Regions from separate parts of the Paenibacillus sp. FSL F4-0243 genome, predicted to be linked through region 3. Evidence: a T-box and tRNA genes for the amino acid it is inferred to sense, from the RefSeq annotation. Region 3 holds a T-box; the other regions hold tRNA genes.
The links. The T-box of region 3 lies ahead of metG (methionine--tRNA ligase). A T-box ahead of a tRNA ligase gene usually reads a tRNA of that ligase, here a tRNA-Met.
Positions count from the first base shown of each region.

Region 1: it encodes a tRNA-Met, which carries the amino acid that the T-box ahead of metG (methionine--tRNA ligase) is inferred to sense. The anticodon was not compared.
Region 2: it encodes a tRNA-Met, which carries the amino acid that the T-box ahead of metG (methionine--tRNA ligase) is inferred to sense. The anticodon was not compared.

Region 1 is NZ_CP150151.1:6,024,934-6,030,149, reverse strand. Features, by position in the region: rRNA gene NSS87_RS26735 (23S ribosomal RNA) at 1-2,514, shown strand, start outside; tRNA gene NSS87_RS26730 (tRNA-Asn) at 2,575-2,650, shown strand; tRNA gene NSS87_RS26725 (tRNA-Ser) at 2,654-2,746, shown strand; tRNA gene NSS87_RS26720 (tRNA-Glu) at 2,764-2,838, shown strand; tRNA gene NSS87_RS26715 (tRNA-Val) at 2,894-2,969, shown strand; tRNA gene NSS87_RS26710 (tRNA-Met) at 2,987-3,063, shown strand; tRNA gene NSS87_RS26705 (tRNA-Asp) at 3,090-3,167, shown strand; tRNA gene NSS87_RS26700 (tRNA-Phe) at 3,175-3,250, shown strand; tRNA gene NSS87_RS26695 (tRNA-Thr) at 3,271-3,346, shown strand; tRNA gene NSS87_RS26690 (tRNA-Tyr) at 3,352-3,437, shown strand; tRNA gene NSS87_RS26685 (tRNA-Trp) at 3,444-3,517, shown strand; tRNA gene NSS87_RS26680 (tRNA-His) at 3,554-3,629, shown strand; tRNA gene NSS87_RS26675 (tRNA-His) at 3,670-3,742, shown strand; tRNA gene NSS87_RS26670 (tRNA-Gln) at 3,764-3,838, shown strand; tRNA gene NSS87_RS26665 (tRNA-Gly) at 3,845-3,919, shown strand; tRNA gene NSS87_RS26660 (tRNA-Cys) at 3,932-4,005, shown strand; tRNA gene NSS87_RS26655 (tRNA-Leu) at 4,020-4,098, shown strand; gene NSS87_RS26650 (AraC family transcriptional regulator) at 4,233-4,982, opposite strand.
Region 2 is NZ_CP150151.1:947,482-952,697, forward strand. Features, by position in the region: rRNA gene NSS87_RS04090 (23S ribosomal RNA) at 1-841, shown strand, start outside; rRNA gene rrf (5S ribosomal RNA) at 917-1,033, shown strand; tRNA gene NSS87_RS04100 (tRNA-Ile) at 1,092-1,168, shown strand; tRNA gene NSS87_RS04105 (tRNA-Asn) at 1,172-1,247, shown strand; tRNA gene NSS87_RS04110 (tRNA-Ser) at 1,253-1,345, shown strand; tRNA gene NSS87_RS04115 (tRNA-Glu) at 1,362-1,433, shown strand; tRNA gene NSS87_RS04120 (tRNA-Val) at 1,440-1,515, shown strand; tRNA gene NSS87_RS04125 (tRNA-Met) at 1,533-1,609, shown strand; tRNA gene NSS87_RS04130 (tRNA-Met) at 1,682-1,758, shown strand; tRNA gene NSS87_RS04135 (tRNA-Asp) at 1,784-1,861, shown strand; tRNA gene NSS87_RS04140 (tRNA-Gln) at 1,878-1,952, shown strand; tRNA gene NSS87_RS04145 (tRNA-Lys) at 1,960-2,035, shown strand; tRNA gene NSS87_RS04150 (tRNA-Leu) at 2,051-2,134, shown strand; tRNA gene NSS87_RS04155 (tRNA-Gly) at 2,141-2,215, shown strand; tRNA gene NSS87_RS04160 (tRNA-Arg) at 2,224-2,300, shown strand; tRNA gene NSS87_RS04165 (tRNA-Pro) at 2,331-2,404, shown strand; tRNA gene NSS87_RS04170 (tRNA-Gly) at 2,417-2,487, shown strand; gene NSS87_RS04175 (YdeI/OmpD-associated family protein) at 2,591-3,055, shown strand; gene NSS87_RS04180 (GreA/GreB family elongation factor) at 3,156-3,611, opposite strand; gene NSS87_RS04185 (sporulation protein Cse60) at 4,006-4,200, shown strand; gene katA (catalase KatA) at 4,357-5,216, opposite strand, start outside.
Region 3 is NZ_CP150151.1:4,248,189-4,253,404, forward strand. Features, by position in the region: gene metG (methionine--tRNA ligase) at 3-1,649, opposite strand; T-box leader at 1,694-1,955, opposite strand; gene htpG (molecular chaperone HtpG) at 2,091-3,971, opposite strand; gene NSS87_RS18875 (VOC family protein) at 4,254-4,664, shown strand; gene NSS87_RS18880 (LysR family transcriptional regulator) at 4,647-5,216, opposite strand, start outside.

The sequences.
Region 1 (5,216 bases), 1.8 Mb from region 3:
CGAGTAGTGCGGGGCACGTGAAACCCCGTATGAATCCAGCAGGACCATCTGCTAAGGCTAAATACTACCTGGCGACCGATAGTGAAACAGTACCGTGAGGGAAAGGTGAAAAGCACCCCGGAAGGGGAGTGAAATAGAACCTGAAACCGTGTGCTTACAAAAAGTCAGAGCCCTATTTATGGGTGATGGCGTGCCTTTTGTAGAATGAACCGGCGAGTTACGTTTAACATGCAAGGTTAAGTCGAGAAGACGGAGCCGCAGCGAAAGCGAGTCTGAATAGGGCGATTTAGTATGTGGACGTAGACCCGAAACCGTGTGATCTACCCCTGTCCAGGGTGAAGGTGCGGTAACACGCACTGGAGGCCCGAACCCACGCATGTTGAAAAATGCGGGGATGAGGTGGGGGTAGCGGAGAAATTCCAATCGAACTCGGAGATAGCTGGTTCTCCCCGAAATAGCTTTAGGGCTAGCCTCGGTATAAGAGTAGTGGAGGTAGAGCACTGATTGGGTGCGGGGTCCGCAAGGATTACCAAGCTCAGTCAAACTCCGAATGCCATATACTTATTGCCGGGAGTCAGACAGTGAGTGCTAAGATCCATTGTCAAAAGGGAAACAGCCCAGACCATCAGCTAAGGTCCCCAAGTGTGTGTTAAGTGGGAAAGGATGTGGAGTTGCACAGACAACCAGGATGTTGGCTTAGAAGCAGCCACCATTGAAAGAGTGCGTAATAGCTCACTGGTCGAGTGACTCTGCGCCGAAAATGTAACGGGGCTAAACACACCACCGAAGCTATGGCTAGATACGTATGTATCTGGGGTAGGGGAGCGTTGTATGTGGGTTGAAGGTGTACCGTAAGGAGCGCTGGACAGCATACAAGTGAGAATGCCGGTATGAGTAACGAAAAGATCAGTGAGAATCTGATCCGCCGAAAGCCCAAGGTTTCCTGAGGAAGGCTCGTCCGCTCAGGGTAAGTCGGGACCTAAGGCGAGGCCGAAAGGCGTAGTCGAAGGACAACAGTTTGAAATTACTGTACCACCGTAATCCGCTATGAGCGATGGGGTGACGCAGGAGGGTAGTGACGCGGACTGATGGATATGTCCGTCTAAGCAGTGAGGCTGATGTGTAGGCAAATCCGCACATCATTAAGGCTGGGCTGTGATGGGGAGCGAAAATTGTAGTAGCGAAGGTCATGATCTCACACTGCCAAGAAAAGCCTCTAGCCAGGAGAAGGTGCCCGTACCGCAAACCGACACAGGTAGGCGAGAAGAGAATTCTAAGGCGCGCGGAAGAACTCTCGTTAAGGAACTCGGCAAAATGACCCCGTAACTTCGGGAGAAGGGGTGCCCCGGTAGTGTGAATAGCACGAGGGGGCCGCAGTGAAAAGGCCCAAGCGACTGTTTAGCAAAAACACAGGTCTGTGCGAAGCCGCAAGGCGAAGTATACGGGCTGACGCCTGCCCGGTGCTGGAAGGTTAAGGGGAGTGGTTAGGGGTAACCCGAAGCTATGAACCGAAGCCCCAGTAAACGGCGGCCGTAACTATAACGGTCCTAAGGTAGCGAAATTCCTTGTCAGGTAAATTCTGACCCGCACGAATGGCGTAACGACTTGGGCGCTGTCTCAACGAGAGATCCGGTGAAATTTTAATACCTGTGAAGATGCAGGTTACCCGCGACAAGACGGAAAGACCCCATGGAGCTTTACTGCAGCTTGATATTGAATTTGGGTACGATCTGTACAGGATAGGTGGGAGCCGTAGAAATCGGAGCGCAAGCTTCGGTGGAGGCGCCGTTGGGATACCACCCTGATCGTATCTAGGTTCTAACCTAGTACCCTAATCGGGTACGGGGACCGTGTCAGGCGGGCAGTTTGACTGGGGCGGTCGCCTCCTAAAGAGTAACGGAGGCGTTCCAAGGTTCCCTCAGAATGGTTGGAAATCATTCGAAGAGTGCAAAGGCATAAGGGAGCTTGACTGCGAGACCTACAAGTCGAGCAGGGACGAAAGTCGGACTTAGTGATCCGGTGGTACCGCATGGAAGGGCCATCGCTCAACGGATAAAAGCTACCCTGGGGATAACAGGCTTATCTCCCCCAAGAGTCCACATCGACGGGGAGGTTTGGCACCTCGATGTCGGCTCATCGCATCCTGGGGCTGAAGTAGGTCCCAAGGGTTGGGCTGTTCGCCCATTAAAGCGGTACGCGAGCTGGGTTCAGAACGTCGTGAGACAGTTCGGTCCCTATCTGTCGTGGGCGCAGGAAATTTGAGAGGAGCTGTCCTTAGTACGAGAGGACCGGGATGGACGTACCGCTGGTGCACCAGTTGTTTCGCCAGAAGCATGGCTGGGTAGCTACGTACGGACGGGATAAGCGCTGAAAGCATCTAAGCGTGAAGCCCCCCTCAAGATGAGATTTCCCAATTAGTAAGACCCCTTGAAGACGACGAGGTAGATAGGTTGGAGGTGGAAGTGCAGTAATGCATGGAGCTGACCAATACTAATCGGTCGAGGGCTTATCCTATACTTAAGACGCAAATTCAATTCGGATTCAGTTTTCAGGCATCAAGCCTGGTATGAATATTCCCTGATAGCTCAGTTGGTAGAGCACTCGACTGTTAATCGAGTTGTCACAGGTTCGAGTCCTGTTCGGGGAGCCATATGGAGAGGTGTCCGAGTTTGGCCGAAGGAGCACGATTGGAAATCGTGTAGGCGCCACAAGCGTCTCGAGGGTTCGAATCCCTCTCTCTCCGCCACAAATTTTACTTAGTATGGCCCGTTGGTCAAGGGGTTAAGACACCTCCCTTTCACGGAGGTAACATGGGTTCGAATCCCATACGGGTCACCAAATTTTCACTTGATTTTACATAGTGGACTTTGGTACAATAACAATTGTTGTTTACGGAGGCTTAGCTCAGCTGGGAGAGCATCTGCCTTACAAGCAGAGGGTCGGGGGTTCGATCCCCTCAGCCTCCACCATATTCATTTAAGAACGACGCGGGGTGGAGCAGCCCGGTAGCTCGTCGGGCTCATAACCCGAAGGCCGCAGGTTCAAATCCTGCCCCCGCAACCAATTTTCATCAAGTAATTATATCTTTTGGAACCGTGGTGTAGTTGGCCTAACATGCCTGCCTGTCACGCAGGAGATCGCGAGTTCGAATCTCGTCGGTTCCGCCATTTTCTTGGCTCGATAGCTCAGTCGGTAGAGCAGAGGACTGAAAATCCTCGTGTCGGCGGTTCGAATCCGTCTCGAGCCACCATATAGTATACAACTTAATATGCCGGTGTAGCTCAATTGGTAGAGCAACTGACTTGTAATCAGTAGGTTGGGGGTTCAAGTCCTCTCGCCGGCACCATCTTTGGGGGATTAGCGAAGTGGCCAAACGCATCAGACTGTAAATCTGCTCACGTACGTGTTCGGTGGTTCGAATCCATCATCCCCCACCATTTTTTAGGGGCATAGTTTAAAGGTAGAACAACGGTCTCCAAAACCGTTGGTGTGGGTTCAATTCCTGCTGCCCCTGCCAATCTTTATCTAAAGTCTTTCTCTAAAGTTTAATATGGCGGTCGTGGCGAAGGGGTTAACGCACCGGTTTGTGGATCCGGCATTCGTGGGTTCAAGTCCCATCGGTCGCCCCATTTACTTTAAGAAGAACAGCAACAATATTAGTTTAATATGGCGATTGTGGCGAAGTGGTTAACGCACCGGATTGTGGTTCCGGCATTCGTGGGTTCGAGACCCATCAGTCGCCCCTTTTATTTTAAAATGTTATTGGGGATTAGCCAAGCGGTAAGGCAACGGACTTTGACTCCGTCATGCATAGGTTCAAATCCTATATCCCCAGCCATTTTATGCGGACGTGGCTCAGCGGTAGAGCATCGCCTTGCCAAGGCGAGGGTCGCGGGTTCGATTCCCGTCGTCCGCTCCAAAGTTTTCATATGGCGCCATAGCCAAGTGGTAAGGCAAAGCTCTGCAAAAGCTTTATCCCCAGTTCAAATCTGGGTGGCGCCTCCATTAATTTCATATGTGCCGGCGTGGCGGAATGGCAGACGCGCTCGACTCAAAATCGAGAGGGAAACCGTGGAGGTTCGAGTCCTCTCGCCGGTATATCAAAAAGGTTTGTAAAGTCGCTTGTATAAGCAACTTTACAAACCTTTTTTCTTTGTCTTTGAGCTTTTTATTCTTAAGCCGTTGAATTAGAGGCGTCTCTAATCAACGGCCTTTTTGTGTGGAGTTTTGTTTTATTGACTGCTTAGTCGGAATGCTCGTGGGGTGAGACCAATTTCACGTTTAAACATATTGCAGAATTGGGCGTCATTCACAAACCCAGCAGCAGCTGATACTTCAGAGATATGCATTTGGGTATGTTGCAAGAGAGACTTTGCATAATCCAGACGTTTCAATAGTAGATAGCGCAGAGGTGAAGAACCGAATCGTTCTTTAAATAAATGGCGGAAACGATCATAGCTGTATCCAGACATCTCTGAAAGTGTTGCGACCGATAGCTTATGGCGGTAATGCTCATTCATATAGTTTAGAACATATTGGACTCTGTCTTCCGTTGGTGATTGAAACCCAGAGGCACTAAGAAGCCGTATCAGATGAACAGTGATTTCGCTCATTTGCAGGTTCAATAGTTCAGAGAATCCATCTTGTTTGCGCGTAAACTCTGCTTTCATTCGAAGCAAGATCTGTAGAACAGTATGGTCTTTATCATCTTCATATACGCCTTGCAAATTCTCCATATATGGGTGATTTGAATGGAAGCCTACAAATAGTATAGTAGCATCCTCGCGATGATTCTCATCATGTTTATGATTGGGTGGTATCAGCGCGAATGAAGAAGAACGAAAATGATAACTTCGCGAACCTATATTGGTAGTTCCTAAGCCGTTTAAATAATAGACTAGTTCATAACATTCATGCTGGTGTGGTGGAATATAGGTATTAACCTCATGTGCTGCATTTACAATATATAGAACACGATCCATGATGACCCTCCAATAATTATGTTTTAGCCGAATCATACAAAAATATGACCGAAATCATATAATTATTTTCATTAATATTTGATATGATCGTATCAAGAAATCCGAAGATTAGCAACCTGACTGGCCATCTCGTTCGGGAATTAGTCGGATTATTCGTAAAAATTATAATTTTATCTCTTTTTTTGAGTGTATTCGTTAAAATCATTAAAATTTTGACAATGTTACATGAAAAAT
Region 2 (5,216 bases), 3.3 Mb from region 3:
AAGACGGAAAGACCCCATGGAGCTTTACTGCAGCTTGATATTGAATTTGGGTACGATCTGTACAGGATAGGTGGGAGCCGTAGAAATCGGAGCGCAAGCTTCGGTGGAGGCGCCGTTGGGATACCACCCTGATCGTATCTAGGTTCTAACCTAGTACCCTAATCGGGTACGGGGACCGTGTCAGGCGGGCAGTTTGACTGGGGCGGTCGCCTCCTAAAGAGTAACGGAGGCGTTCCAAGGTTCCCTCAGAATGGTTGGAAATCATTCGAAGAGTGCAAAGGCATAAGGGAGCTTGACTGCGAGACCTACAAGTCGAGCAGGGACGAAAGTCGGACTTAGTGATCCGGTGGTACCGCATGGAAGGGCCATCGCTCAACGGATAAAAGCTACCCTGGGGATAACAGGCTTATCTCCCCCAAGAGTCCACATCGACGGGGAGGTTTGGCACCTCGATGTCGGCTCATCGCATCCTGGGGCTGAAGTAGGTCCCAAGGGTTGGGCTGTTCGCCCATTAAAGCGGTACGCGAGCTGGGTTCAGAACGTCGTGAGACAGTTCGGTCCCTATCTGTCGTGGGCGCAGGAAATTTGAGAGGAGCTGTCCTTAGTACGAGAGGACCGGGATGGACGTACCGCTGGTGCACCAGTTGTTTCGCCAGAAGCATGGCTGGGTAGCTACGTACGGACGGGATAAGCGCTGAAAGCATCTAAGCGTGAAGCCCCCCTCAAGATGAGATTTCCCAATTAGTAAGACCCCTTGAAGACGACGAGGTAGATAGGTTGGAGGTGGAAGTGCAGTAATGCATGGAGCTGACCAATACTAATCGGTCGAGGGCTTATCCTATACTTAGAACGCAAATTCAATTCGGATTCAGTTTTCAGGCGACTCAAGCCTGAGCATTTACGCTGTAAATGCCCGTTTGGTGGCGATAGCGGAGGGGTTCCACACGTACCCATCCCGAACACGACCGTTAAGCCCTCCAGCGCCGATGGTACTTGGACCGAAGGGTCCTGGGAGAGTAGGACGTCGCCAAGCGGACAACCACATAACCCGTGGTATTTTTTTTGCCCTTAATATTGATGTGTCTTAAAAAGGGCCTTTAGCTCAGCTGGTTAGAGCGCACCCCTGATAAGGGTGAGGTCGGTGGTTCGAGTCCACTAAGGCCCACCATATTCCCTGATAGCTCAGTTGGTAGAGCACTCGACTGTTAATCGAGTTGTCACAGGTTCGAGTCCTGTTCGGGGAGCCATTTATGGAGAGGTGTCCGAGTTTGGCCGAAGGAGCACGATTGGAAATCGTGTAGGCGCCACAAGCGTCTCGAGGGTTCGAATCCCTCTCTCTCCGCCACAAAGTTTATTAGCATGGCCCGTTGGTCAAGGGGTTAAGACACCTCCCTTTCACGGAGGTAACATGGGTTCGAATCCCATACGGGTCATAACATGGAGGCTTAGCTCAGCTGGGAGAGCATCTGCCTTACAAGCAGAGGGTCGGGGGTTCGATCCCCTCAGCCTCCACCATATTCATTTAAGAACGACGCGGGGTGGAGCAGCCCGGTAGCTCGTCGGGCTCATAACCCGAAGGCCGCAGGTTCAAATCCTGCCCCCGCAACCAAATTTTCCTTAAGCATGATGTTTTGGGACTAGCTGGCGTAGTGTAAATGAATAGTATATAATTATTAAATGACGCGGGGTGGAGCAGCCCGGTAGCTCGTCGGGCTCATAACCCGAAGGCCGCAGGTTCAAATCCTGCCCCCGCAACCAATTTACTCTTATGCATTATGTCTATGGAACCGTGGTGTAGTTGGCCTAACATGCCTGCCTGTCACGCAGGAGATCGCGAGTTCGAATCTCGTCGGTTCCGCCATTTAGTTAATTATTGTTGGGGATTAGCCAAGCGGTAAGGCAACGGACTTTGACTCCGTCATGCATAGGTTCAAATCCTATATCCCCAGCCATTTATGAGAGCCATTAGCTCAGTTGGTAGAGCACCTGACTTTTAATCAGGGTGTCGAAGGTTCGAGTCCTTCATGGCTCACCATTATTTTCAAAGTGTGCGCGTGTGGCGGAATGGCAGACGCACCAGACTTAGGATCTGGCGTTTCACGACGTGGGGGTTCAAGTCCCTTCACGCGCACCATATTTTGCGGAAGTGGCTCAGCGGTAGAGCATCGCCTTGCCAAGGCGAGGGTCGCGGGTTCGATTCCCGTCTTCCGCTCCATAATTTTTGCGCCCTTAGCTCAGCTGGATAGAGCGTTTGACTACGAATCAAAAGGCCGGGAGTTCGAATCTCTCAGGGCGCGCCATTTTTATTACTAAGTAATTACATGTTTTGACGGGATGTAGCTCAGCTTGGTAGAGCACCTGGTTTGGGACCAGGGGGTCGCATGTTCAAATCGTGTCATCCCGATTTTATACCTTTGCGGGTGTAGTTCAATGGTAGAACTTCAGCCTTCCAAGCTGATAGCGTGGGTTCGATTCCCATCACCCGCTTATAATTAAGAAACATCTGTCTATTATAGGCAGGTGTTTTTTTTGTATAGTTACATTCATATGGATACAATAGAACTTAGGGCTTTTAGTTGAGGAGGTAGCAATGTTTGAATTTGAAGCTAAATTAGTGCGACCTGATGCAAGTGGGAGCTGGACTTATCTTAACGTCCCTTTTGATGCCGAACAAATATTTGAAACAAAGTCCAGAATACAGGTAAAAGGAAGTGTAAATGGAATCCCCTATAGAGGAACGCTTATGCCCCATGGAAACGGAAAGCATTTTATGGTGGTAAAGAAAGAACTACGGGATCTAGCCAAAGCTCAACCTGGTGATATTGTGCATGTGACGATGGAGCAAGATCATCAATTACGGGAGGTAGAAGCCCCTAAGGATTTCCTTGATGCGTTGAGTAGTCATGAGCAGGCAGAAGCTTATTATAACGGTCTGGCTTATTCTTATCAGAAGGAATATGTATCTTGGATCGAAGCGGCGAAAAGACCTGAAACCAGAGCATCTCGTATCGAAAAATCAGTCAGTAAACTGGGTGAAGGCTTGAGGCTCAAATAAAAGTATGAAGAGTGCTTAGCAGGCTGAATAGATGAACAGCGTCCTCTTCCATAAGATTGGAAAGGGACGCTGTTAATGTTGGTGATATGTGCAAGTGGGCTTAAATAAGAACGGCCACCTCACCACAATTCACAAACTTAATACTTTCGATTTTTACTGATAACTCACCTGAAGGAATAGCTAGCTGACATGTACTGCCGATCTGAGCTAACAGCAACTGCATGCCAATAGGCGAGAACATTGAAATCTTGTTATCATTGGGTTCTGCCTGGTTTGGAAATACGATGGTGTAGGTATCTGTAGTATTGTCGTCTAAGTAGCGTAGCTGAAGCTGACTTCCAATCAATACGAGTGAATTCAATTCTTCACCACTAAAACGGGAAAGTAATTGTTCCAGCTCGGAGCAATAACGGGACAACAGCGTTTCAGCATTACTTCTTTGTTTGCTTCGTTCCGGGAAATACTGATTTAGAAATGCGATTTTTTCCTCATCAAAATAAATAAGCTGCTGGACCAGTTGTGTCCTTGAGCCTTCATAAATTAGACTATGGTTCATAGTAGATTTCACCCCCTCTAAGTAGCACATTCTTTGCAAATTTGTTATGACGCGTTGCCATATTAAAATCCCTCCTATACAAATAGAGGTCCCCTAGAGGGAACCTTCTGATCAGTATAACAGCTTCTATATGTAAATCCAATCCATTTTGCAAAGGCAATAAATTCTTACTAAATATTGTATTTAAAACGTTTGACTATTGTATAGTTGGGTGCTATGATAGGCTGATGTTATAGGCATTTCGTAGAAAACTGCGGAATGCCTATACTATATTTCGAAGATAATTTTACATTAAATGTTACCAGGGGAGTGATACGCCATGTACATTTCGTTGAGTTCACCTATAGAATCTAGACATAAAAAGTAACTATAATTTATTAAAGGAGAGATCAGGATGATTCAAGTAAAAGAGTTTGTAGATGCTGATAATTCGTATGCTGAGAATAAGGCGAATGAGTTCTTGGCGGGGCTGCGTGAGGAACAGGTTGTGAATATCTGTTACGGTTCGGTAGTTAAATCTTCACGTGATGGGGCAGAGCATCAAAGAAGCAGTATACTGGTCGTGTATAAGACAAATGAAGGGCAATAACTGGAATACTTTTTTTTCGTGCTTATCTGTTGTCTCCACGCTATGCATCGTGATCGTTCTTATATATTATATGTTTTAGCTTTTCTTATGAACAAAGAGGACCTTTCCCATTTACGGGTAAAGGTCCTCTTTGATTGTATAAGTGCAATTACAGTCTTATAATCCGCCTGGGACGGATAATCCTAAACCGGATGCAACACGCTGTCCCAGTTCTGCATCAGCTTTATAGAAATGAACAATTTGACGAAGTTTAATATCGTTACTTTCAACTGGTGTCATAGCGCCTACGATATTTTGAACAAGACGGGTACGTTCTTCTTCACTCATCAGGCGATACAAGTCACCAGGTTGTGTATAATGGTCATCACTATTATAGGAGACACTGTCGGCATTTCCAGATACTTCGAAAGGTGATGTTTTGTACTGTGGTGCTTCTTTAGGTCCGCCTAAGCTGTTAGGTTCGTAATAGGCACCGGATCCGCCATTGTTACCGAGTGCCATGCCACCGTCACGTTGATAGTTCTTCACTTCTACTTTTGGTCGGTTGATAGGCAGGCTGTTATGGTTAGGACCTACCCGGTGACGGTGAGCATCGCCGTAAGCAAACAGTCGACCCTGTAGCAATTTATCAGGAGAAGCTTCAATACCAGGGACGAAAGAGCCAGGAGAGAACGTAACTTGCTCTACTTCCGCAAAGTAGTTCTCTGGATTGCGATCCAGTACCATGCGGCCAACCTCAATTAATGGATAATCTTTTTGCGACCATACTTTTGTTACATCGAATGGATCAAAGCGATAAGTGTTCGCATCTTCGATCGGCATAATCTGCACGTAGAGCTTCCACGCTGGGAATTCTCCTTTATCAATAGCATTGAACAAGTCTTCTGTATGATAATCTGGGTTCTCCCCAGCTATTTTGGCGGCAAGATCTGGAGCAAGGTTCTTAATGCCTTGTTCTGTTTTGAAATGATATTTCACCCAGACGGCATTGCCTTCGGCATTTACCCATTTGAAGG
Region 3 (5,216 bases):
CGCTATTTATTCACTTGTTGTTGAACTAGTCTATCCTCCTCTTCTTTAATACAAGTAATATCAATTCGTTCAAACAACAATTGCAAATCAGTTACCTGTTGATAAGGGGGAACTGAGCAGGGCTTCCATTTCGGTAGTTCAAGCGATAAGAACCCCCGAATCTTCTCACAAGAAAAGGGTAGAAACGGATGCAGCAAATTCGCCAAATTAGCAATAATCTGCACACAAGTAAATATTGAATTATTACAAGCTTCCCGATCCTCTTTTACCTGAATCCAAGGCTTTTGCCGATCAAAATACTGATTTGCCTTACGTACATAAAAGAAAATATATTCGAGCGCATCCTTCAAATCTCCCGCTTCAATTAGGCGTCCTGACTCCAGATACAAGAGGTCAATGTTATCGCTCCACCCCTTATCTAACTTTCCACTTGGCACGATCCCTTCATAAAACTTATCTACAAAAGCCAATGAGCGATTCACAAAGTTACCAAATGCTCCAAGCAGCTCACCATTATGACTATAAATAAACTCTCTCCAGGAAAAATCCGTATCCCGCTTCTCAGGCCCGTTGGCAATTAAGAAATAACGAATAGAGTCTGGATGATACCGCTCTAGAATATCAGGTACCCAGACTGCCCAATTACGGCTAGTGGAGAACTTCTGCCCTTCAAGGGTTAAATATTCGCTGGATATAATCCGATCCGGTAAATGTAGTTCTCTTGCTCCTAATAAGACGGCTGGCCATATCAGGGTGTGAAAAGGAATATTATCTTTACCATGGACATAATAAGCGGTGATGTCCTCTTGTTCCTCTGACCAAAAATCCTCCCAGCTCCGCCCAGACTGTGCAGCCCACTGCTTACTGGCTGATAAATAACCACTTACCGCCTCAATCCAGACATAAATCTTCTTGTCTTCAAATCCAGCTATAGGAACATCTACACCCCAAGATAAGTCTCTTGTTACCGCGCGGTCCTGCAGTTCTTCTTTTAAATAACGTTTGGTCAGTTTTATAGCGTTTTCTCTCCAAAATTGTGCTTCCTCTACATATTCCGTTAATTCAGATTGAAATTTAGATAAGCTAAGATAAAAATGTTCTGTCGGTCGTTCTGTCGGTGTATTCCCACATAATTTACAGACTCTGTCTAACAAATCGGCAGGATCTAGAATCGTAGAACAATAATCGCATTGATCTCCACGCGCCCGCTGTCCACAGACTGGACAAGTCCCTTCCACATATCTGTCTGGCAAAAATCGCTGATCCGCCTCACAGTAACATTGCGCTATGTTTTTTTTATATAAATGACCATTCTCTAGTAGCTTCGCAAACAACTCTTGCACGACCTTATGATGCTGCTGTTGATCCGTTCGAGTATAAAGATCATAACTAAATCCCAGCTGTTCAAAACACTTCAGAAACTCTTCGTGGTATCGACTTGCAAAAGCTTCGGGTGTGATCCCTTCATTAGCAGCCTGAACCGCTACAGGTGTGCCATGACAATCGCTGCCTGACACATATAAAACGTTATCCCCCTTGCTGCGAAAATAGCGTGCCAGCACATCTCCAGGCAACACACTTGATAATCTTCCAAGATGTAAAGATCCATTCGCATACGGCCAAGCACCGCCTATAAACACATTACTCATTAACCTTCTCCTCCTTTTTTTAGACAACAAAAAAACTCCCATCCACAAAGGACGAGAGTTCTACTCACGTGTTACCACCTAATTTTATAAATGCCTCATGACATTTACCTCTTCAGGTACGACGTTAATAAACGTTTATACCCTAGCACTGTAACGGATGCAGGTTCCGGCGCAGCCTACAACCCAAAAGGTTTCGATGCGCAGCTCTGAGACCATATTCCCAAGGTTTTTCTTTACTCCTTTTCAGCGACCGGAGCTCTCTGTAGAAAGAATTGCCGTGGTACTCTTTCTCTTCTTTGCCTTTGAATATTCAAGTTACTGGAAATAATACTTAATTTATCGAGTAAAGTCAATACATAAGCTCAAGCACCATGAATTCGTCATAGTTTTTATAAAAAAAGACCACCCAATCGTACAATTGGATGGTCCCTGTAGTTTAAATTATTTCATGATTTTGCAAATATCATTGGTGAATTGAACAGGATCACTAACTTGCAATCCTTCGATCAGCAGAGCTTGGTTGTACAGCAGGTTCGTGTATAAACCGAGCTTCTCTTTATCGTTCTCAGCTGCCGCTTTCAAAGACTGGAAGACTTCGTGATGGATGTTGATTTCGAGTACCTTATCCGCTTGAACCTCTTGCCCATTCGGCATCGATTTCAGGATTTTTTCCATCTCGATTGTCAATTCGCCTTCAGCTGAGAGGCATACCGGATGAGTCTTTAAACGTTTGGAAGCTTTAACATTCTTCACTTTGCCGGACAAGATGTCCTTCATCGCTTCAAAAAGCTCCTTGTTTTCGTTCTCTTCCGCTTCCGTTGGCTTGTCCGCTTCGTCTGCTTCGATACCCAGATCACCACTGGATACGGATTTAAATTCTTTTTCTTTATAAGACATGATCATCTTGATCGCAAATTCATCAATATCATCAGTGAAGTAAAGAATTTCATACCCTTTATCCGATACAAGCTCGGTCTGTGGGAGCTTTTCGATTCTGTCGATCGACTCTCCGGATGCATAGTAGATATACTTCTGATCTTCTGGCATTCTTGACACATATTCGTCCAGCGTTACCAGCTTCTTCTCCTTGGAGGAGTAGAACATCAGCAAATCTTGAAGTGTATCTTTGTGCATTCCATAATCGTTGTACACACCAAACTTAAGCTGTCTGCCAAAAGCGTTATAGAACTGCTCATACTTCTCTCTTTCATCCTTCAGCAAGCTTTGCAGTTGACTCTTCACTTTATTCTTAATGTTCTTAGCGATCAGAGTCAGCTGACGGTCATGCTGGAGCATTTCTCTGGAGATGTTTAGCGAAAGATCCTCTGAATCTACCATACCTTTTACAAAGCTAAAATAGTCAGGCAGCAGATCCGCACATTTATTCATAATCAATACACCATTGGAATAGAGCTCAAGACCTTTTTCATATTCCTTTGTGTAGTAGTCAAACGGTGTATTTTCTGGGATGAACAGGATTGCATTGTACACTACAGCACCATCGGCACTGATATGAATATGTTTAAGCGGCTTATCGAAGCCGTAACGTTTCTCTGCATAGAAGTTATCGTAATCTTCTGTAGTCAACTCGTTTTTGTTCTTCCGCCAGATTGGCACCATACTGTTCACGGTTTGTTCTTGAACAACTTCCTCGAACTCGTTCTCTGTGCCTTCTTTTGGCTTTTGCTCCTTCACGTCCATTTTAATTGGGAAACGAATGAAGTCAGAATATTTTTTAATGATGGATTTCAGGCGATACTCTTCCAAGTATTCATCGTATTGATCTTCTTCAGTATTCTCTTTAATCTTCAAAATCACTTCAGTACCTACAGAATCCTTCTCGACAGGCTCGATAGTATAGCCATCAGCGCCCTTAGACTCCCATTTAAAGGCCTCGTCGCTACCAAGCGCCTTACTGATCACAATTACGTCATCTGCTACCATAAACGCAGCATAGAAGCCAACACCGAACTGTCCGATGATATTGTGACCATCTTTGGCTTCGTTCTCTTTCTTAAATGCAAGAGATCCACTCTTCGCGATTGTTCCTAAGTTATTCTCCAGCTCTTCTTGTGTCATCCCGATACCTGTATCGGAGATCGTCAAAGTTCTGTTCGCCTTATCGGCAGTCACTTTAATATAATAATCTTCTTTATTGAAGACCAGGCTTTCATCAGCTAATGCTTTGTAATAGATCTTATCAATTGCATCACTTGCATTAGAAATCAACTCGCGCAGAAAAATTTCCCGTTGTGTATAAATGGAGTTAATCATCATTTCCAGCAATCTTTTCGATTCCGCTTTAAACTCTTTTTTGGCCATGAATAAGTAAATCTCCTTTCAAAATAACATCTTGTCCAACATTTCGTGATTAGCACTCTTGTTAGATGAGTGCTAATTCTTCTTTTTATATAACATAAACTGATTTTGAATGTCAATATTTACAGCGACTTTCTTTAAAGAATGCTATCTTTTGCATACAAATTTAAGATTTTATTGATCATTAATGACCCACTTGCGCGTAGGATGATTCTATGTTTTAAATAGACTAGAGCATAAATTCCAAATAAAGGGTTATCATTATCAAACCTAGGAGGAGTTCGAATGAATAAACAAGCGCAGTCCATTGTAAATTCTTCAGCAACAAGTCCCATTAAGAATTTGATTGGCAGTGTATTTATCCCCGTACACGATATTGAAAAAGCCCGTAGCTGGTATTGCCAAGTCCTAGGACTCCAGGAAGCAGATCATCCGATTATGAACGGTCATTTATGCCCGTTAACTATGCAAGGAAGCACTGGGATCATTCTGGACACCATGCCCATGTGGGGAGGTTTAGAGCCTGAAGGGGCTCCTCCAATTACAACACCTGCTCTTATGCTTATAACCGATGATTTGCAAGCCTCTTTCAACTACATAAAGGAGCTCGGTGTAGAGATAGTAACCGAAATTCAAGATCAACAATGGTTTGTGGTGAAAGACCCTGATGGGAATAAACTAATGATTTGCAAGTAACATTTGCGTTAGAAATTGCAATGGCTGAGACTTCCACTTCTTAGGATGCATCAAAAGCTGCAGATCAAAATGAATTTCTTGATGTGCGAAGGGCAGCTCAGCCAAGTTCCCCCGCTCAATTTCTTCCTCTGCAACAATTTTAGGTAATAATGCAATCCCTAACCCATTCATAACACATCGTTTGATCGCTTCTAGATTCGAAAGCTCAAAACCAATGCGGAATATAATCCCGTGCTCTTTTAACAAATTCTCGAACAGACTCCGATAAATACAGCTCTCTTCAGAAACAATTAATTCGCAGTTATTTAGATCCTGTAACGTTACTGTATCCATCTGGGCAAGGGGATGGTTAATGGGAGCTATCAACACGAGCGGTTCATCTCTAATGATCGTACGATCAAGCAAAGAATCCGTAGTGGTACGATCGAGCATCAAACCGATGTCTACTTCCCCATCTTTTATTTTGGCCAAGAGGTTAGCTTCCTGCATCGTTTGTAGATGGATATCAAGTTTCGGAAATTTCGTCCTCAACTGCTGTAAGTAGGGTGGCAA